Regions from separate parts of the Thioalkalivibrio sp. AKL9 genome, predicted to be linked through region 4. Evidence: predicted binding sites of a transcription regulator. Region 4 holds the regulator's gene; each other region holds the start of a gene.

Region 1 (4,771 bases), on a different contig from region 4:
AGCCACCGGGGTTGCCGCGCACAACAGGCCCACAAGCGCCAGTCCGCTCAGCGTTCGGTACAGAGGGATCATCGTTTTTCTCCTTGGGTAAGGCCGGACCAGCCGGAGCCGCGTCCGGCGATCGATCAAAATTCCACGGTCCACTTCGCCCAGAGGGTACGGCCTGGCTCGTTGATCGGCTGGGTGCTGGCTCCGAGATCGGCCGTACCGCGCTGGATGTGTTCGCTGTAAGTGCGATCGAACAGGTTGTCCACACCCAGCATCACCCGCGATCCGGAGGACACCTCCATGCCAGCGTACATCGCGGCGGTGGCAGAACCGGGGGTTTCTTCCTGGTCGAGGCTGTAGATGGTTCCATGGCCGGGATGAATCCGGTCCTGACGTGCGACACCTCGTACCTGGGCCCCGGCAAAGCGCCCGCCGGACTGGTACTCCAGGGCCAGGGTCATTTCAGCCGGCGGCGTCTGCGCGAGGGGCACACCATCGGTATCGTTGCTGGAGCGAACCCAGGCGGCACTGGCGCGCGCCGTCCAACGTGAGTTCATGGCCCAGGCAAGATCCATCTCGGCGCCATAGGTGGTGGCGTCCACGTTGCGCGCAGCCGGGGCCTCGTTGGCGATCAGGATGTAGTCGTCGTACTTGCCGTAGAACACGGCGACCGAGCCGGTGAGACCCCCGCGATGAACCTGCAAACCCGCATCCAGCTGGGTCAGGTTCTCGGTGTCGAGATCAAACACGCGGCGGCGTTCCCAGAAGTCAGCGGCACGCTCGGCGCGCCCCAGACCGACGTGCCAGCTTGCCGGGGCCGCATGGAGATCCTGCTCGTAACGCAGGAACCCGCTGGTCTGGTGAGTACGGTCGTGTTCCCCGGCCGCGGCCCCGCCGAAACCGTTGGCGGCCTGTGCCTCGGCCCGCGACCGGTCGGCACGCAGGCCAGTGACCAGGCGCTGGTAGTCCGAGAACGGGTATTCCAGCTCCGCGAACACGCCGGCATCCCGGAATCGGGCGGTATCCTGGCGCGGGACATCGCGCCAGCCGAGGGCCTCCATACCCATCAGGCGATTGCCCCGGTGCCGGTTGCGCTGGTGCTCGAGCCCGGCATGCAGCAGCACATCGCTCGGCAGGGCGAAGTCGGCAGCGATGCGCGCGCCGGTGGTCACGCGATCAGGGTAGCTGACCATTGGCATGTTCGGCGGCTCGCGCAAGCTATAGTTGTCCATCACATGGTCGATCTCGTTGTAGAACACCCGGGCCTCGACCTGATCCAACCACGGCGTGATGCGCTCGCGCGTCAGCGCTAGGCTGTAGCCGGTTCGTTCGAACTGCGTGCCGTCCATGCCGCGGTCGTCGTAGGCCGCCTCAGCATCCGAGCGGTCGAGGGTGAGTTCCACCAGGGTGTCGGCATCCGGCCGCCAGCCGAAGATCCCGGTGCCGCTCCAGCGCGAGTACTGCGAGTGCACCGTGTTGCCGTCGCCGTCCTTGTAATCGGCCTGATCGGACAGGGTGCCGATGCCGCGGATGTAGCCCTGCTCGCTGCCAGTGGCAACATCGGTGATCAGGTCGAAACGGTCGAAGCGCCCGACGGTGATCCCGGCAAAACCGGTCACACCGCCGTCGGCATCGAACACCGGGGCATCCCGCTCGAAACGCACCGTGCCGGCGGGATTGGCGCCATACCGCACGGTCTGGGGACCCTTGCGCACCTCAATGCGGTCGAAGGCCTGCGGATATGCGTAGGCGGTGGGCGGATCCATGCGTCCGCCGCAGCCGCCAAGGATTAGGTCATCGTCCAGCAGGATGGCCAGCCGCGAGCCACCCAGACCGCGCAACTCCGGATCGCCGCTGGTGCCACCCTTGCGGCTGACCGCGAAGCCGGGGATGGACGCTAGGTACGAACCTCCATCGTGTGCCGGCAACGGCAGGCGTGGCTGGCGTGGGTCGGTGGTGACCACGCCGGGCCCTTCCATTGCCGGTGCGGTGATCACCACCGGCGGCAAAAGGACGGCCGCTGGTTCGGACGTCCCATCGGCCAACGACGCACTGGGCCACATGGGTACACTGGCCCCCAGTACCATAGCCAGTGCGCGGCGCAGCGTTACATTCAGCATTACTACCTCTCCCTTGTCGTGATATCGAAGGCATCAGAGCAAGGGCCAGGCCAAACCGGTCAAGCGGCGGGCCATCGAATGCAGCGCTATGAATTGGCATGATTTTTTGGCAGACGGGCAACCGCAGGGGCTATAAACGGGTTCACCCGCATGTGGCATTTGCCACAGGGCACGGGTGATATCGCACATGCGCCAGCGATCTGGTTTGTCAGTACTCGCGGGGATAGGCAGGCTATATTGAAGGCAATCCACAGGAACTGCCGGCCACGGCGGCTGGCTGAATAGGTACGGACGGTGGGGATAGAAACCAGATCCGATCAGACGGGTGCTGAAATCATCGGCAATTCCCCGGAACTGCAGGCCGTGCTGCGCCAGGTCAGCATGGTGGCGGCCACCGATGCCACCGTGTTGGTGCTCGGCGAAAGTGGTACCGGCAAGGAGCGACTGGCGCGGCGCATTCATGCACAGAGCCGACGCCCGGACGGGCCGCTGGTAACGTTGAACTGTGCGGCCCTGCCCGCAGAACTGGTCGAATCGGAGCTGTTCGGCCACCGGCGCGGGGCCTTTACCGGTGCCAACTCCCACCAGACCGGGCTGGTACAGCAAGCGGCTGGGGGCACGTTATTCCTCGACGAGATCGCCGAGCTGCCGGCTGGGGCGCAGGCCAAGCTGCTGCGGTTCCTAGAGGCCGGGGAATGCCAACCCCTGGGCGCGGGGACGACCGAACACGTGGACGTGCGCGTGATCGCCGCCACCCATCAGGACCTGCATGCGTGGGTCGGTGCCGGACAGTTCCGCGCTGATCTCTATTACCGCCTGCAGGTGGTGCCACTGGAGATGCCGCCGCTGCGCCTGCGCCAGGGCGATATCCCGCTGCTCACCGAGCACTTTCGCAACACGCTGGCCGCCCACCATGGACTGACGCCGCCGACCTTTGCGCCAGCGCTGCGCAGGTGGCTGGCCCAATGGCCATGGCCGGGCAATGTCCGCGAGCTGAAGAACCTAGTGGAGCGCTGCGTGATCTTCATGCCGGGCCAGCAGGTGGCGCCGGGCGACATCCCAGACCACTGGATGCAGCTGCCGCCGGATCAGGCTGGTGGGCCGTGGGTTATCCCCCCGGGCGGATTGAGTCTGGAACGGGTGGAAATGGAGCTGATCCGTCAGGCGCTGGAACAGACCCGCGGCAACCGTTCGCGCGCCGCGCGCCTGCTGGGACTGACCCGCGACACGTTGTTGTACCGCATGAAGAAGCACGCCATCGGCTAGGTAACCACCTGAGAGCTGACAGACCCGCGGTCCCGGGTGGAGTGGGGCCGGGTCAGGCGCCCCGGAAACGGTTGCGGCCGGCTGACTTGGCAGCGTAAAGCGCGTCATCGGCGTGTGCGAGGATCACGTCGGGGGACTCGCCCGGTGCGGCAAGGTGGCCCCCGGCGCTGAAGGTGAGTGCCGTCTCCCCGGGCACGTCGACCGATGCGGCCGCCTCGACCAGAGCGGTGCCCATGGCATTCATGCGTTCGCTGTCGCACGGAAACAGCAGAACCAGGAACTCGTCGCCACCCCAGCGGGCCACCCGGTCCTCCGGGCCGAGGGCCCCGCGCAGTTTGTCGGCGACCCGCGACAGGGCCTCGTCACCCGCGGCATGTCCGTGGTTGTCGTTCAGGGGCTTGAAGTGGTCGAGGTCGAGATAGATCACGCCGAACGGGTCACCCGAATGCCGGGCGCGCTGGACGTGGTCGTCCAGCAGTTCGTCCATGCCGCGACGGTTGATGAGCCCGGTTAGCGGATCCTTCCGAGCCAGTCGGTGGAGGGCCTCGGTGCGTTCGCGCACCTTGCTCTCGAGGTCGCGCGTCTGTTCGCGGATGGCGTCGGCCATGCCCTGGTAGTGGCGGATCAGCCGGCCCATTTCGCCACGTCCATCGGGCAGCTCTACCGGCCTCAGGTCGCCTGACTGAATGCGAGCCATCGCCTGTTCCAGGGCAGTGGCCGGACGCAGGATCAGACGCTGCAATGCCAAATGGAACAGCAGCAGAGCGATCAGCAGGGTAAGGCCGAACACCACAAGCACCGGTGCGAAGTGGCGTACCGGCATGACCTCGTCGAGGTCCAGCAGGGTAATTTCGTACCAGCCCAGCGATGGAAGGTAGGCAATTCCGGCCAGCTGGCGCTGGCCATCGACCTGCACGAAGTCGGCTCGCACCTCGCCTTCCGGATCCGGGAGGTTGCGCAGCTCCTCCATCATTGCCTGGAGACGTTCCCGATCACGCGGGCGGTCCAGTAGCCGGTCCACGGTGCTTTTCTGCCCCTCCGGCTGGACCAGGCTGGCGAATTCGATGAACTCCGGATCGCGGTAGAGCTGGATGGCCCCGCTGAAGTCGGCGAACAGGGTGGTAATGCCAGGCTGGTCGATATCGATGACATCGCGCAGGACGTCCTCCAGCTCGAGCCCGGTGCCGGTCATGCCCAGAATGGTGCCGTCGCGGCCGCGGATCAGCACGTCGATCCACAGCTTGGTGACACCCAGCTCGGTATCCGGATTGACGTTCAGGTGAAAGTCCCGGCCCTCCTCGATCAGGCGGAAAAACCAGGCGTCGTCCGGCTTGTCCGGATCCAGGTGATAGCGCAGGGGTGCGTCGCGGAACTCGTTGGCCGCGTTGTTATGGTAG
Region 2 (4,771 bases), on a different contig from region 4:
GATGACTCGGTGGTGGCGCGCAAGCAGATCGAGGGGGCGATCAAGGGACTCGGTTTCGAATACGATGTCTTCAAGGATGGCCAGGAAGCACTGGACTTCCTTGAGCAGAAGGCCGCGGAAGGGCCGGTAGGCGACCAGGTCGAACTGGTGATCTCGGATATCGAGATGCCACGCATGGATGGCTACACCCTGACCGCGCGCATCCGGGACAATCCCGCGCTGCAGAACTTGCGGGTGCTGCTGCACTCCTCACTGAGTGGGGAATTCAACACGGATATGGTCAAGCGCGCCGGGGCCGATGCCTTTTTGTCCAAGTTCAATCCCGACGAGCTGGCGAATGCGGTGCTGGACCAGACCGGGCGCCCGGATCAACAGGCCGAATGACCGGTCGGGCGGAACCGCGTTGCCGCTCGGCAAGCCCGGAGCGGCGACGGGTGGCCGCCACTCGGGCTGTATGGTGCCATGCGCGCGACGCCGTATACTCGACCCGATCTTCGGGATCACCCCGGTTTTCGGCCAAGAGGCCCCGGCCAAGGATTCGTCATCAGGATGCCTAATCACGATGGACAGCGCTCAGGGATGACTTGGTGATCGATTCCCGCGACTACGAGGAGTTCTCCCGCTTCCTGCAGGACTGCTGCGGTCTGGTGCTGGGCGACAGCCGCCAGTACCTGGTTTCCAGTCGTCTGTCGCGCCTGCTCGACGAGTTTGACTTCAAGAGCGTCCCGGAACTGCTGCATGCCATGCGGCAGGCCCCGAATCCGCGCCTGCGCACCCGCGTGATCGATGCGATGACGACCAACGAGACGTCCTGGTTCCGCGATGGCTTTCCGTTCGAGATCCTGCGTCACGTGCTGTTGCCGGAACTGGCCGCGAAGGGAGGCAGCATCAAGGTCTGGTCCGCGGGCTGCTCCAGTGGGCAGGAGGCCTATACGATCTCGATGGTGGTCTCGGAATGGGAAGAGTCGCGGCCGGCCCGGAAGGTACCGGTTTCGATTCTGGGCACGGACCTGTCAGAGAAGATCCTCGACGATGCGCGGCGGGCCGTGTACGACGGCCTGAGCATCGTGCGCGGGCTCAGCGAGAGCCGGCGCGCGCGCTTCTTCGAGACCGTCGCGGATGGCCACAAGGTGATCCCGGATGTGCAGCGGCGTTGTCGCTTTCAGAAGCTCAACCTGATCGACAGCTATGCGGCGCTGGGCAAGTTCGACCTGGTGTTCTGCCGCAACGTGCTGATCTATTTCTCGGGCGACACCAAGCGACAGGTTCTTGACGCTATCGCCCGGCAGATGAATCCGGGCGGGTATCTGTTTCTTGGCGCTTCCGAGACCGCAGGGCCCTATACCCAGGCTTTCGAGACCGTACGAACCGAGTACGGCTCGGTACTTCGTCTGAAGTCCTGAGGTAATCCAGCCCCGGGGCTGATTCCCGGGAACGCCCGTGCAATGCGGGCGGCGAGTCGTTCCATCCCTTCCCCTGGCTGCCCGCTGTGCCTGCGCCCCTGCGGCACGCCGCTCGAGAATGGCATAACGATTGCTTCAGTCCCCCTGCGAAGGGTCGCAATCGGTGCGCCCCGTTCTCCAAGCGAGGGTCCGCCACGGGCGGACAGGACGGAAGCGATGAGTCTCTCTCTCGACAAGGCGATGGGTATTTCTCCGCAGGCGGTGAATGTGCGGGCGCAGCGCATGGAGCTGCTGGCCTCCAACATCGCCAACGCGGATACCCCGAACTACAAGGCGCGGGATATCGATTTTCGTGCGGTGCTCGAATCCGCGGCCGGCGGCGGCAATAGCTTGCCCATGGCGCGCAGCCAGGCGGCGCATCTCGACCCCAACGCCGGCGCGATGAACGGGCAGGTCGAGGCCCTTTACCGCGTTCCCTCGCAGGCGTCGCTGGATGGCAACACGGTGGACCCGCAGATGGAGCGGGCTGCCTTTGCCGAGAACGCGGTGCAGTACCAGAGCAGCCTGGAATTCCTCAATCGCCGGGTCTCCGGCATCCGCGAAGCCCTGCGGGGCGACCGCTAACGCGGACCTGATCGGGAGATCGATGTCGTGAGCAACCTCTTCAGTCTGTTCAATACCTCCGCCTCGGCGCTGTCGGCGCAGTCGGTGCGCCTGAACACCGTGGCCTCGAACCTGGCCAACGCGAACACCGCCGCGACCAACCCCGACGAGGCCTATCGCGCCAAGCAGGTGCTGTTCCAGAGCGTGATGGACCAGGCCAACCCGAACGGTTCGTCGACGGCCGTTCGGGTGGCCGGCGTGACCGAGTCGCAGGCGGCGCCGCATGCGCATTACGAACCCCATCACCCGCAGGCCAACGAGGAGGGCTACATCTTCCGTCCGGCCATCAGCGTGGTGGAGGAGATGGCCAACATGATGTCCGCCTCGCGCAATTACGAAGCCAACGTGGAGGTGATGGAGACCTCGCGTCAGCTGCTCCAGCGCACATTGCAGATCGGTCAAGGCTAGGGAGCCATCGATGACACAGATATCCCCCGAATTGCTGGATCGCCTGGGCCTCTCGCGCCCCGAGCAGAAACAGGACAAGGACATGGACCGCCTGGGCCAGTCCGACTTCCTCAAGCTCATGACGACCCAGCTGGAGAATCAGGACCCGATGGAGCCGATGGACAACGGCGACTTCCTGGGCCAGATGGCGCAGTTCTCGACCGTAACCGGCATCGAGGAGCTGTCCAAATCCTTCAAGCAGCTGGCGCAGTCGCTGGGCCAGAACCAGACGCTGCAGGCGGCCTCCCTGGTAGGCAAGGACGTACTGGTTCCCGTCGAATTCGGCGAGCTGGGTCCGGACGGCATGGTCAAGGGTGCGGTGGACCTGGATCGCTCCACGGAGGAGCTGCAGATCGACGTTTACAGCCCGAACGGCGAGCGCATCCGCCGCATGAACCTGGGCGCCGCCGGCAGCGGCTTGCAGGAGTTCAGCTGGAACGGCATGCGCGACGACGGGACCTTCGCACCCCCGGGCGTCTACGAGTTCAAGGCCACGGCCCGCTCCGGGACTCAGTCCGAGGCCGTGGATACCTTCCTGGATGCCCGCGTGGAGAGCGTCGCGGTGGGTAACGATTCCGGGCTGGCACTGACCGTGCAAGGCCTGGGCGAGATCAGCTTTTCGGATGTACGGCGGATTGGCGGCTAACGACCGGCGCGCGTCGAACGAACCCTAACGGAGGAAACACCCCATGCCCTTCAATATCGGATTGAGCGGACTGAACGCGGCCCAGGCCGACCTGCAGACCACCGGCAACAACGTCTCCAACTCGGGGACCACCGGATTCAAGCGCTCGCGGGCGGAATTCGGTGACGTGTTTGCCCAGAGCTTCGGCGGCATCAGCCAGACGGCGATCGGTTCCGGCACGCGCCTGCAGGCGGTGACCCAGCAGTTCTCGCAGGGCCGCACCGAGTTCACCGAGAACGGCCTGGACCTGGCCATCAACGGCGAGGGCTTCTTCGTCCTGAACGACCAGGGCAGCACCGCCTATACCCGCGCCGGTGAATTCCAGGTCAATCGCGACGGGTTCCTGGTGAATAACCAGGGGCAACAGCTGCAGGGGTATCCACCGCAGAACCCCAACAGCGCGGACCCGAGCTTCAACACGGGGCAGCTCGAGGATATTCGCCTGCAAACGGGCGATGCAGCCCCGCAGGCAACAAGCGAGATCGAGGCCCTTGTTAATCTGCGTTCCGATGCCGAGGACCTTGACCCCGCGTTGTTCGATCCGGCGGACCCCGAGACTTATAGCTTCTCAACGGCCCTGACAGCGTATGACTCGCTCGGGACTGCCCGCGATGCGAATGTATTTTTCGTCAAGACCGGCGATCTGCAGTGGGAGGCCCACACTCGGATCAATGCGGGGGTAGATGCTGCGGGTGACCCAGTGGTCTTCGATGCGGGGCCGTTCGACCTAACTTTTAATGATTCTGGAACGCTGGACGATCCGACCGAATTCGGTTTCACCACGCCTGATTTTCCGAATGGCGCGGCGGGTCTGGACGTTGATATCGACTTTGCCGGAACCACCCAGTATGGCGGTGACTATTCGGTCAACGACCTGAATCAAGACGGCTTTGCCTCGGGGCGCTTGACCGGTGTGGACATCGACGACTCAGGTGTGGTGTTCGCCCGCTTTACCAATGGTCAGTCGACGGTGCTGGGTCAGGTGGCGATGGCCAACTTCACCAATCCGCAGGGGCTGGAGCAGCTGGGGAACAACAACTGGGCCGAGACCTTTGCCGCTGGTGAGCCAGTGTTTGCGGCGCCCGGGACCGGCAACCTGGGGACCATCCAGGCCGGTGCGCTGGAGGCCTCCAACGTGGATATTGCCCAGGAGCTGGTGAATCTGATCACCGCGCAGCGCAACTTCCAGGCGAACGCGCAGACGATCTCCACGGCCGATCAGGTCACCCAGACGATCATCAACATCCGTTAAGTCCCGGATGAGACGCTGAAGAGGGCTTGAGCATGGATCGATTTCTGTACATCGCGATGTCCGGTGCGAAGGAGACGATGCACGCACAGGCCATCAATAACCACAACCTGGCCAACGCCAATACCGACGGCTTTCGCCAGGCCCTGGCTACGGCGGACACCTTGCCGGTGCGCGGGCCGGGCCATGCCTCGCGTGATTACACCCAGATCGGGAACGATGCGGTGGACTTCAGCAAGGGCAAGATGCAGAGCACCGGGCGCGATATGGATATCGCCATCGAGGGCGAAGGCTTTATCGCGGTGCAGGGCCCGGACGGGGAGG
Region 3 (4,771 bases), on a different contig from region 4:
ATCCCTGGTTTTCTCCGTGTCCTCCGTGATCTCTGGGGTTAAATCGCTTTTGCCCTTCTTCGTGCCTTCGCGGTGAAAAGACCTACTCGTCGTCGAGGCCGAGTTCCTGGATCTTGCGGGTGAGGGTGTTGCGGCCCCATCCAAGCAGGGCGGCCGCCTGCTGGCGGTGACCACCGGTCGCGTTCAGGGCCTCGCGGATCACCGTGCGTTCCATCTGCGGCAAGACCGAGCCCAGCAGGTCGTGATCGCCGCGCTGCCAGTGCTGACGGGCGACCTGGGCGAGTTCGGCGGTCCAGTCCCGCGGGCCGGCAGCGACACGGACCGGGGCACTCCCGGGCTCGGCACGGCTCTCGGTCGGCTGGTGCAACTCGGCCGGCAGGTCATCCAGGTGCACTTCGCGGCCCGACGCCATCACGGTGAGCCAGCGGCAGGTGTTTTCCAGCTGGCGGACGTTCCCCGGCCACGGCAAACGCTGCAGCTCCGCGACCACCTCGGGGCGCATGGTCTTGGCCTCTACCCCCAGTTCCTGAGCGACCTCGGCCATGAAGTGCTGCACCAGCAACGGGATATCCTCCGGCCGCTCGCGCAGGGAGGGCACGTGGATGCGGATCACGTTCAGGCGGTGGAACAGATCCTCGCGGAACAAGCCCGCGCGGACGCGTTCTTCCAGGTCCTGGTGGGTCGCGGCGATGATGCGCACGTCCACCCGGATCGGGGTATGGCCGCCCACACGGTAGAACGTGCCATCGGACAGCACCCGCAACAGACGCGTCTGCAGGTCGAACGGCATATCGCCGATCTCGTCGAGGAACAGGGTGCCGCCGTCGGCCTGCTCGAAGCGGCCCTTGCGACTCTGGTTGGCCCCGGTGAACGCGCCGCGTTCGTGACCGAACAGTTCGCTTTCCAGGAGATCCTTGGGGATGGCCGCGGTGTTCAGCGCGATCAACGGCTGGTCGGCGCGCGGGCTGTGCTGGTGCAGGGCCCGCGCGACCAGCTCCTTGCCGGTACCGGACTCGCCATTGATCAGCACGGTGATATTGCTGCGCGAGAGCCGCCCGATGGCACGGAACATCTCCTGCATGGCCGGGGCCTCGCCGATGATCGGGGTCTCCTCGATCTCGGGACCGGCGGGGCCGTTCTCCTGCCCGGCACGGCGCGCCTCCAGCGCGCGCTGCACCAGGGCCACGGCCTCGTCCACGTCGAACGGCTTGGGCAGGTACTCGAAGGCCCCGGTCTGGTAGGCGCCCACCGCACTCTCCAGATCGGAGAAGGCGGTCATGATGATGACCGGCGGCGGATCCGGGCGAGTCTGCATGCGAGCAAGGAAATCCAGCCCGTTCAGGCCCGGCATGCGGATGTCGGCGACGATGGTGTCCGGGACCGGATCGCGCTCGAGCGCCGCCCAGGCAGCGTCCGCGGTCTCGAAGCCGCGCACGGCGATCGCGTGACGCTGGAGGGCGCGTTCCAGCACCCAGCGAATCGAGTCGTCGTCGTCAATGATCCAGACGATGGGTTCCATCAGTGCGTCTCCTCCCGGCCCTGGGGGGAATCAATAGGAAGCAGGATGTCGAATGAGGTCGCCCCCGGGCGCGAATGGCATTCGATCAAGCCGTCATGCAGCTGGATCAGGCTCTGGGCAATCGGCAGCCCCAGCCCGGTGCCCTCGGCGCGCCCGGTGACCATCGGGAAAAAGATGCGTTCGCGGATCTCCTCCGGGATGCCGGGACCGTTGTCGCGCACACTCAGTTTGGCCACCAGCCGGTGGCGCTTCCCGGAGATCGTGTACTGGCGCAGGATCCGCGAGCTCAGGGTGATCTGCCCCCCGTCTTCCAGTGCATGCACCGCGTTCTGCACCAGGTTGAGGATCGCCTGCACCAGCATGTCGCGATCGGCCTGCACGTCGGGAATACTGGGGTCGTAGTCGCCGCGGATCTTCAGCCCCAGCGGCAGTTGCACGCTGACCAGGCCCCGGACGTGCTCCAGGACCTCGTGCAGATTGACGGCCTCGCGCCGCGGCATGTTGTTCGGCCCCAGCATGCGGTCGACCAGGCTGCGCAGGCGGTCCGCCTCGCGAATGATGATCTGGGTGTATTCCTTGAGGCCCGAGTCGTCCAGCTCGCTGGCGAGCAACTGCGCCGCGCCGCGCAGCCCGCCCAGCGGGTTCTTGATCTCGTGCGCCAGCCCACGGGTCACTGCACGGGTGATCGCCTGCTGCTTCTGCAACTGTTCCTCGCGGCTGATGCGCTCGTGGCGATCGATGGCGTTCAGTTCGAACAGCAGCTGGCCCGGCCGCTCGCCGGCGGCGTGCAGTGGCGTGATGATCACGTCGGCCAGGAAGCTGTCGGCTCGGAGGGGCTCCATCTGACGGGCACGCAGCGTGATCGGCTGATCCAGGGTCAGCGCCGAACGCAGGCGGTTGGCCAGATTCCGGTCCAGCTTGAGCCATTGCCCCAGTCCGTGGCCGACGATGCGTTCGCGACTAAGCCCGAGCAGGACCTCGGCCGCACTGTTCAGGCTGAGCAGGCGCAGTTCCGCATCGGTCACCAGCACGGCCGTGGAGAGGTCGTCCCACCAGGGCGGGGTGGTCATACCGGGATTGGCAGCGGGCGTAGTCATCGAAAGGCCTCAAGCAGGAATCGCGCCAAGCGAAAATCGCCGGGCGGGACGCTGAAGCCGAGGGCTGCGTCACACCAGAAGCCTGGCCGCCGACACCCTTGAAACCGAAACGCCCCAGAGTGGTGCAATAATAGCACCAATCTGGGGCGTCAACCGCACCACTTCGGTGCGCTATGCGAGTGCCGGCGTCAATTCGGGCCAGGCGTCACCGGCTGCGGCGCCCGGGGAGCCTGCGGTGCCTGCGGTGCCTGCGGTGCTCCGCCCGACGGAAACTGCTGGGGCCGTTGCTGCTGTTGCTGACTGCGCGGGATGGCCATGCGCAGCACGTTGAACTCGATGGTATCGCTGGCGCCCAGTTCCTGACCCGACTCGTCCACGACCCGCGCCTGCAGGGTATAGGCACCGCGGTTCAGGCCCTGGAAGGTCGCGCTCGTCGAGGCCCCCTCGCCGGCAGCCTCCCCGTCCAGCAACCAGACCACACGGTGACCGGCATCGGCGTCAAGCGCCGGTTCAATCTCGAGCTCCGCGGTCACATTGCCATCGTTCGCCCGCACGCCCTCGCCATCCCCCGGCCGCGCGATAGCGACCCGCTGGTAGGCACCCTCCGCTTCGGGCTGACCGCGCGGGCGCACGGGGCGCTCGAGGATCTCGCGCGCGCCCTCCAGCGGCACGCCCCGCATCGGCTCACGCACATCGACCGATTCGCTACGGCTCCCCTCGGGGGGGCGGTCGCCGAAGTGGACATTGCCTTGATCGTCGGTCCAGCGATAGACGTCGGCACTCAGGAGCGCAGGGGCGAGAAGGGCGGCCAGGGGCAACGCCAGCCAGACAGCGATTCGGAACATGGGCTTTCCTCCTTGGAAGGCACGGATCCACGACCCCGCCTCGTTGTGTTTGCGAACGACTGGCCCAGGCGCCCCACACGTCAGTGCGGGCCGACTGGGCCCTCAAGCCGCGGCGCGAACCCAGATACCCTGCAAGCGAGCCGCTTCTGCCTGAAGGGCTGCCAGCCGTTCGCGCTCGGTGCGCCCATCGGCCCCGGCCTCCAGTGCGGCAAGCCAGTCGTCCAGCGCAGCCAGGCGCAGCAGGGTTGGCGCCGCCCCTCGCTCGATGGCGGTCAACGGCCGCCGTCCGTTATATCCGGACAGCAACGCCCGGTAGCCCTCGGCATCCGGCCGCCCCGCGTCATCCACGGCGACCGCCAGGGCGAGCCGTGCAACCTGCCAGAAGGCCGGCACCGGCGCGGGCGGGAGGACCAGATCGGCCAGGCCGGCGCCCTCCGGATAGATGCGGACCGTCTGCCAGACGCTTCCCGCCAGCGGCAGGTCCTCGAAACGGTACAGCCCCTGATGGTGCAGCTCGGTATCCAGGATCGTCCGCGATTCGGCATCCAGCGAAGACGTGATTGTGTCCGCACGCTCACGCATCCTCTGCTGCAGCACGCCGCGGCGGTAGCCGTCTCCAGCGGGCAGGGCGCCGGCCGTGTGGCGGCCCTGCCAGTCGGCCGCGCGCTCGCCCAGGGCCTCCAGGCTGCCAGGCCCCTCGGCCGCGACCGTGCCCTGAATGGCCTGGCCACGCTCGAGCACCAGGACCACCTGCCCGGCCGCATCATCCGTACCCCGGCCGATCACGCGGCCACAGCCAGCAGGGACCTCGGCGACGGCCTGCTCCAGGGCCGGCGCCGCGGCGGCCGGCAGGCGCAGGCACTGCACCGGCCGGCCGTCGAGTTCCGGCCCCTCGGGACCGACCGTCAGTGCCAGATCGGCAAGCTCGCCGCAGCGCTGAATTTCGGATTCATTCATTACCATCGGAAAATCACCCAGGACGGGGGTACAAAGTCGGGATCCAGCTCGTTGCGGCGACCATCCAGCGTGCCATCGCCGGTGGTATCAATCAGGTAGTAGGTCGGGCCGACCGCGGGCGTAACCTCGACCATGACCAGCTCGCCCCCCATGCGGTACTCGCGCCGCGTCTCGCCATCGCGCTCGATAATGATGATGTCGGCTCCTTCCAGGGAGCGCTGCTCGCGGGCGCGCTCGTCCAGCACCGGAGGCGACGGGTCGGCAGCCTCGTCCAGTTCCGGCGGCGGCGGGGCACCCCCCCACTCGCGGTCTTCCTGCGCCAGCGCCAAACCGGGCACCAGCAGCAGGGCCGC
Region 4 (4,771 bases):
GGTTGGGGACCGTATTGGCGGGCACCGCGCGATGGTAGGGCGGCTCCTCCGTCTCGCCGCTCATCTGGCGGCGCTGGCGTGCGCGCAGGTCGTCGCCAGCGATATAGCCCTGCATGTGCAGCATGTGGTTGCGCACGGCCGCCTCGATCATCACTGCGATGTTGCGCCCCGGCGCGATCGGCAGGCTGATCAAGGGGACGCGCAGGCCGAGGATATCGATCTCGCCGCGGCGCCCGTTCAGCCGGTCATCGGGGACCGGCGAGGGTTCGCCATGATCGCGCAGGTCGATGATCAGGCGCAGGTACTTGCCGCCCTTGATCGCGGAATCGCCGTACATGGCGCGGATGTTAAGCACCCCAAGACCGCGCACCTCGAGCAGGTCCTGGAGCAGGGCCGGGCAGTGGCCGCGCACGATGTCGGGCGCAATGCGCGCGAATTCGGGGGCATCGTCGGCGATCAGGCGATGCCCGCGCGAGATCAGTTCCAGTGCGACCTCGCTCTTGCCGACGCTGGAGGCGCCGCTGATCAGCACCCCGATCCCGAGGATCTCCATGAACACGCCGTGGCGCACCTCGAAATGGGCCAGGCGCTGCTGCAGGAAATAGCGCAGCAGCGAGATGATCTCGTGACTGCTGGTGCTGGAGCACAGGATCAGCGGCAGCGCCTCCTGCGGGGCGTCGGGCATCTCCGAGAACGGACAGGTGTCCTCGGCGAAGATCACCGCGGTGGTCCCGGTGCGGGCCATCTCCAGGATCAGGTCGTTGCACTGGGTGGCGCTGAGGCTGGAGATGTAGCGGGCCTCGAAGTCGCCGATGATCTGGATGCGGTTGGGCCGGATCAGGTTGAGATGGCCGGCCAGTGGCAGGTCGTCCCCGTCGTCGCCGACCAGCTTGCGGTCGGGTGCTGCATGTTCGCCGTGCACGAAGCGAAGATCCAGGCGGTTTCCCATGGCCTGGATCAGGCTCTCCACGTTGATGTCGCGGGCGATCCCGCCTTCTCCCAGCGCCTCGTTCATGGCAGACGCTGCGCGCCGGAATCGCGGCTGGAGGCGGGTTCCACGGGCTTAGTCCTCGCTGAAGCGGCGCACGAGTTCCTGTTCCAGGGCCGCCGCGTCCCCGGCCCGGCGCAGCGCTCCGATGGTGTCTGGCTGCGACAGGCCGCGGGCGAGCTGGGCCAGCAGGTCGAGGTGGTCGCCGGTGGCGGCCTCCGGGACCAGCAGTGCGATCAGGATATCGACCGGCTCGTGATCCATGGCGTCGAAGTCGACGCCCTTTTCCAGGCGCAGCACGGCCACGCGCGGCGCCTCGAGATCGGCCAGGCGGCCATGGGGAATCGCAACCCCATGGCCGAGACCGGTGGATCCGAGTTTTTCGCGTGCGGACAGGGCCTCGAAGATCGCGTTGCTCCCCGGTCCCGTGCCGTCACCTCCGCCGGCGAGGAGGTCCGCCAGGGCCTCCAGGGCCCGTTTCTGGCTGGAGCACTCGGGTTGCAGGCCAATGCGCTCGGGGGTGATCAACTCGGCAATCGTCATGGATCAGGAGGCCTGCTCGCGGTTGCGCTGGGCACCTTCGGCGCGGTGGTGGTCCTTGACCTTTTCCTTGTGCTTGATCAGCTGACGGTCGACTTTGTCGATCAGCGCGTCGATCGCGGCATACATGTCCTCGTGAGAGGCCTCGGCGTGGATGTGATTGCCGCTGACCTGGAGATTCGCTTCGGCCTGGTTGTGCTGATTCCGGGTCTTCTCGTGGGTCAGCACGACGTGGACGTCGATGACCTTGTCGAAGTGGCGCTCCAGCTTCGCGAACTTCTCGTTGACGTAGTCGCGCAGGGCGTCGGTGATGTCCACGTGGTGGCCGGTCAGGTTGATCTGCATGGTCAGGACTCCTTGGTTACTTGCTGCCGGTGGGCATCGAGGCCATCTGCCGGCGTTCGCTGGATGAAGGGATGTGCATCGCCTCGCGGTACTTGGCCACGGTGCGGCGCGCTACGTTGATGCCCCGGTCCGACAGGACCTGGGCGAGCCGGGCATCGCTGAGCGGCTTGTTCGGGGGTTCGTCGCCAATCAATTCGCGAATCATGGCACGGATGGCGGTGGCGGAACACTCGCCGCCATCGTTCGTGCCGACATGGCTGGAGAAGAAATACTTGAACTCGAAGACCCCGCGCGGGGTGTGCATGTATTTCTGCGTGGTAACCCGCGAGATGGTCGATTCGTGCATCTCCAGGGTCTCGGCAATGTCGCGCAGGATCAATGGCTGCATCGCGACGTCGCCATGCTCGAGAAAGCCCTGCTGGCGGTGGACGATCGCCTCGGCGACCCGCAGCAGGGTGTCGTTGCGGCTGTGCAGGCTCTTCAGGAACCAGCGTGCCTCCTGCAGCTGATCGCGCATAAAGGCGCTGTCGCGGGCATCCGAGACCTGGCGCACCATGCCGGCGTAGAGGTCGTTGATGCGGATGCGCGGTGCGATCTCCGGATTCAGCTCCACGCGCCAGCCCTCGGCGCTATGGCGCACGTAGACATCCGGGACCACGTATTCCGAGGTGGCGGAGCTGATCTGTGCGCCGGGGCGCGGGTTCAGGGTGCGGATCAGATCCAGTGCGCGGGCCAGTTCGTCCGGGTCGCGTACGCCGGACTGGCGCTGCAGGGCCTTGTAGTCGCGCTTGCCCAGGCTGTCCATGCCGTGTTCCAGGATCGCCCGTGCGGCCTCGCGGGCCGGGGCGTCCGGGGCCAGTTCGCGTAGCTGGATCTCCAGGCACTCCCGCAGGTTCCGCGCGCCGACCCCCAGCGGGTCGCACTGCTGAATCCAGTGGAGCACTGCCTCGACCTCGTCGACGCCGACGGTTTCATCCTCGCCTCGGCTGATGGTCTCGGCCAGGGTTTCCAGGTCACCCTCGAGATAGCCGTCGGGGCTGATGGCGTCGATCAGGGCCGCCCCGATGCGCTGGTCGCGGGGTGTCAGATGGCTCAGGTGCAGCTGCCACAGCAGGTGATCCTGCAGGCCCTCACCGTCGTCGTCGCTGGTGTTTTCCAGCGGGTCGCGGTCATCCACGCCCTTGTTGGGCGTCGGGGCCGGCTCGTAGATGTCGTCCCAGCGGCTGTCGGTCGTCAGTTCCTCGGGGATCACGTCGTCGCTGGTAGTGGTGGCCTCCATGCGATCGCCTTCCACCAGCTCGCCGTCCTGGTTCAGGCGCTCGGTGTCGGCCTCGGCATCTTCGTCCTCGACCTGTTCGAGCATGGGGTTGCTCTCCAGCGCCTGCTGGATCTCCACCTGGAGCTCGAGCGTGGACAGCTGCAACAGGCGGATCGCCTGCTGCAGTTGCGGGGTCATGGTCAGCGTCTGACCCAGCTGCAGATTCAGGCCGGGTTTCAGCATCGGGTATGCGGGGCGAGGGTGGGCATTGATGGAATCTTAAAGCCTGCCTTGTGGTTTGTGCACCGACCGGGCCGCATATGGGGCGCTTTCACAGGCGGAAGTTCTCGCCGAGATAGACCCGGCGCACCTGGGGATCGGCCAGCAGCTCGTCCGGTGTACCGGCGGCGAGCAGGCGTCCCTCGCTCAGAATATAGGCCCTGTGGCAGATGCCGAGGGTCTCGCGCACGTTGTGATCGGAGATCAGTACGCCGATGCCGCGCTGGGCGAGATGCCGAATCACGTCCTGGATGTCGCCCACCGAGATCGGGTCCACCCCGGCGAAGGGCTCGTCCAGACAGATGAAGCGCGGATCCCCGGCGAGGGCGCGGGCGATCTCGGCCCGGCGCCGTTCCCCACCGGACAGCGCGATGCCCGGGCTGTGGCGCACGGTCTCGAGCTGGAACTCCTCGATCAGCGCATCGCCAATGCGCCGGCGCTCGTGGCGATCGAGTCCGGGGCGCAGCTCGAGCACGGCCTGGAGGTTGTCCCACACGCTCAGGCGGCGAAAGATCGAGGCCTCCTGCGGCAGGTAGCCGAGGCCGGCGCGCGCGCGCACATGGATGGGGGCGCGGGTGATATCGCGTTCGCCCAGGGTGATGCGTCCGGTATTGGGGCGGATCAGCCCGACCAGGCTGTAGAAGCAGGTGGTCTTGCCGGCCCCGTTCGGGCCCAGCAGGCCGACCACCTCGCCGGGCGCGAGGTCGACGTCCACCTGGTCCAGCACAGTGCGCTGGCCGTAGCGCTTGGTCAGCTCGCGTCCGATCAGGCGGTCGTTGGTTTGTGCCGGTGTGGCGGATGGGCTGGGGGCGGTGGCGTTCATTCGTCGTCGCGCGGCTGGATGGTGATGCGCACGCGCTCGCTGTCGCCTTCGCCGCGTTCGGCCTCGATCACGTCGGTCGTCAGGTCGTAGGTGATGCGCTTGCCGCGCGCCTCCTCGCTGGTGGTGATCACATGGGCCTGGTCGGTGAGGATCATGCGGTCTTCGTTCAGCAGGTAGTCGATGCGCAGGGCGGTGGCAATGCGCATCTCTCCGGTTTCCGGATCGGGTGATTCCAGGCGTGCCGGCTCGCCGTGGGCCTCCATTTCGTAGGGGCGGCGATCGCGGGTGCGCACGTAGACCTTGTCGGCCTCCAGGGTCATGTCGCCGCGGATCACGATCACGTCGCCGGTGTAGGTCCCCAGCCCCTGGCGTTCGTCCATCTCCGCGCGGTCGGCAGTGATCTCCACCGGCAGCGCCGGGCCCGAGCCCTGCTGGGCGAACGCGGGCGTGGCCAGCAGCACGAGCAGCAGGAGCGCCGCCACGCGGGCACCCGGTTGGCCCGGACGGTGGCGAAGGCTATGGGGATTCGGGGTCATGC

Evidence for each region. Region 4 encodes sigma-54, which starts transcription at its own class of promoters, with help from an activator protein. Its sites were predicted from a motif close to TGGCANGNTNCNTGCTT; they were not measured.
Region 1: the regulator sigma-54 is predicted to act here: its motif matches at 2,145-2,161, upstream of D573_RS0101940 (TonB-dependent copper receptor).
Region 2: the regulator sigma-54 is predicted to act here: its motif matches at 1,523-1,539, upstream of flgB (flagellar basal body rod protein FlgB).
Region 3: the regulator sigma-54 is predicted to act here: its motif matches at 2,628-2,644, upstream of glnL (nitrogen regulation protein NR(II)).

The regions. Positions count from the first base shown of each region.
Region 1 covers NZ_KB905103.1:387,469-392,239, forward strand. The annotation lists gene D573_RS0101935 (copper chaperone PCu(A)C) at 1-72, opposite strand, end outside; gene D573_RS0101940 (TonB-dependent copper receptor) at 126-2,108, opposite strand; gene D573_RS0101945 (sigma-54-dependent Fis family transcriptional regulator) at 2,442-3,374, shown strand; gene D573_RS0101950 (GGDEF domain-containing protein) at 3,427-4,771, opposite strand, start outside.
Region 2 covers NZ_KB905112.1:38,660-43,430, reverse strand. The annotation lists gene D573_RS0110240 (chemotaxis protein CheV) at 1-384, shown strand, start outside; gene D573_RS0110235 (protein-glutamate O-methyltransferase CheR) at 588-1,403, shown strand; gene flgB (flagellar basal body rod protein FlgB) at 1,620-2,027, shown strand; gene flgC (flagellar basal body rod protein FlgC) at 2,055-2,474, shown strand; gene D573_RS0110220 (flagellar hook assembly protein FlgD) at 2,485-3,159, shown strand; gene flgE (flagellar hook protein FlgE) at 3,203-4,450, shown strand; gene flgF (flagellar basal-body rod protein FlgF) at 4,483-4,771, shown strand, end outside.
Region 3 covers NZ_KB905103.1:329,202-333,972, forward strand. The annotation lists gene ntrC (nitrogen regulation protein NR(I)) at 83-1,519, opposite strand; gene glnL (nitrogen regulation protein NR(II)) at 1,519-2,616, opposite strand; gene D573_RS0101685 (DUF4124 domain-containing protein) at 2,805-3,461, opposite strand; gene D573_RS0101690 (hypothetical protein) at 3,564-4,418, opposite strand; gene D573_RS0101695 (DUF2782 domain-containing protein) at 4,418-4,771, opposite strand, start outside.
Region 4 covers NZ_KB905105.1:47,224-51,994, reverse strand. The annotation lists gene hprK (HPr(Ser) kinase/phosphatase) at 1-1,015, opposite strand, end outside; gene D573_RS0104160 (PTS sugar transporter subunit IIA) at 1,064-1,531, opposite strand; gene hpf (ribosome hibernation-promoting factor, HPF/YfiA family) at 1,535-1,873, opposite strand; gene D573_RS0104150 (RNA polymerase factor sigma-54) at 1,890-3,374, opposite strand; gene lptB (LPS export ABC transporter ATP-binding protein) at 3,463-4,233, opposite strand; gene lptA (lipopolysaccharide transport periplasmic protein LptA) at 4,230-4,769, opposite strand; gene lptC (LPS export ABC transporter periplasmic protein LptC) at 4,750-4,771, opposite strand, start outside.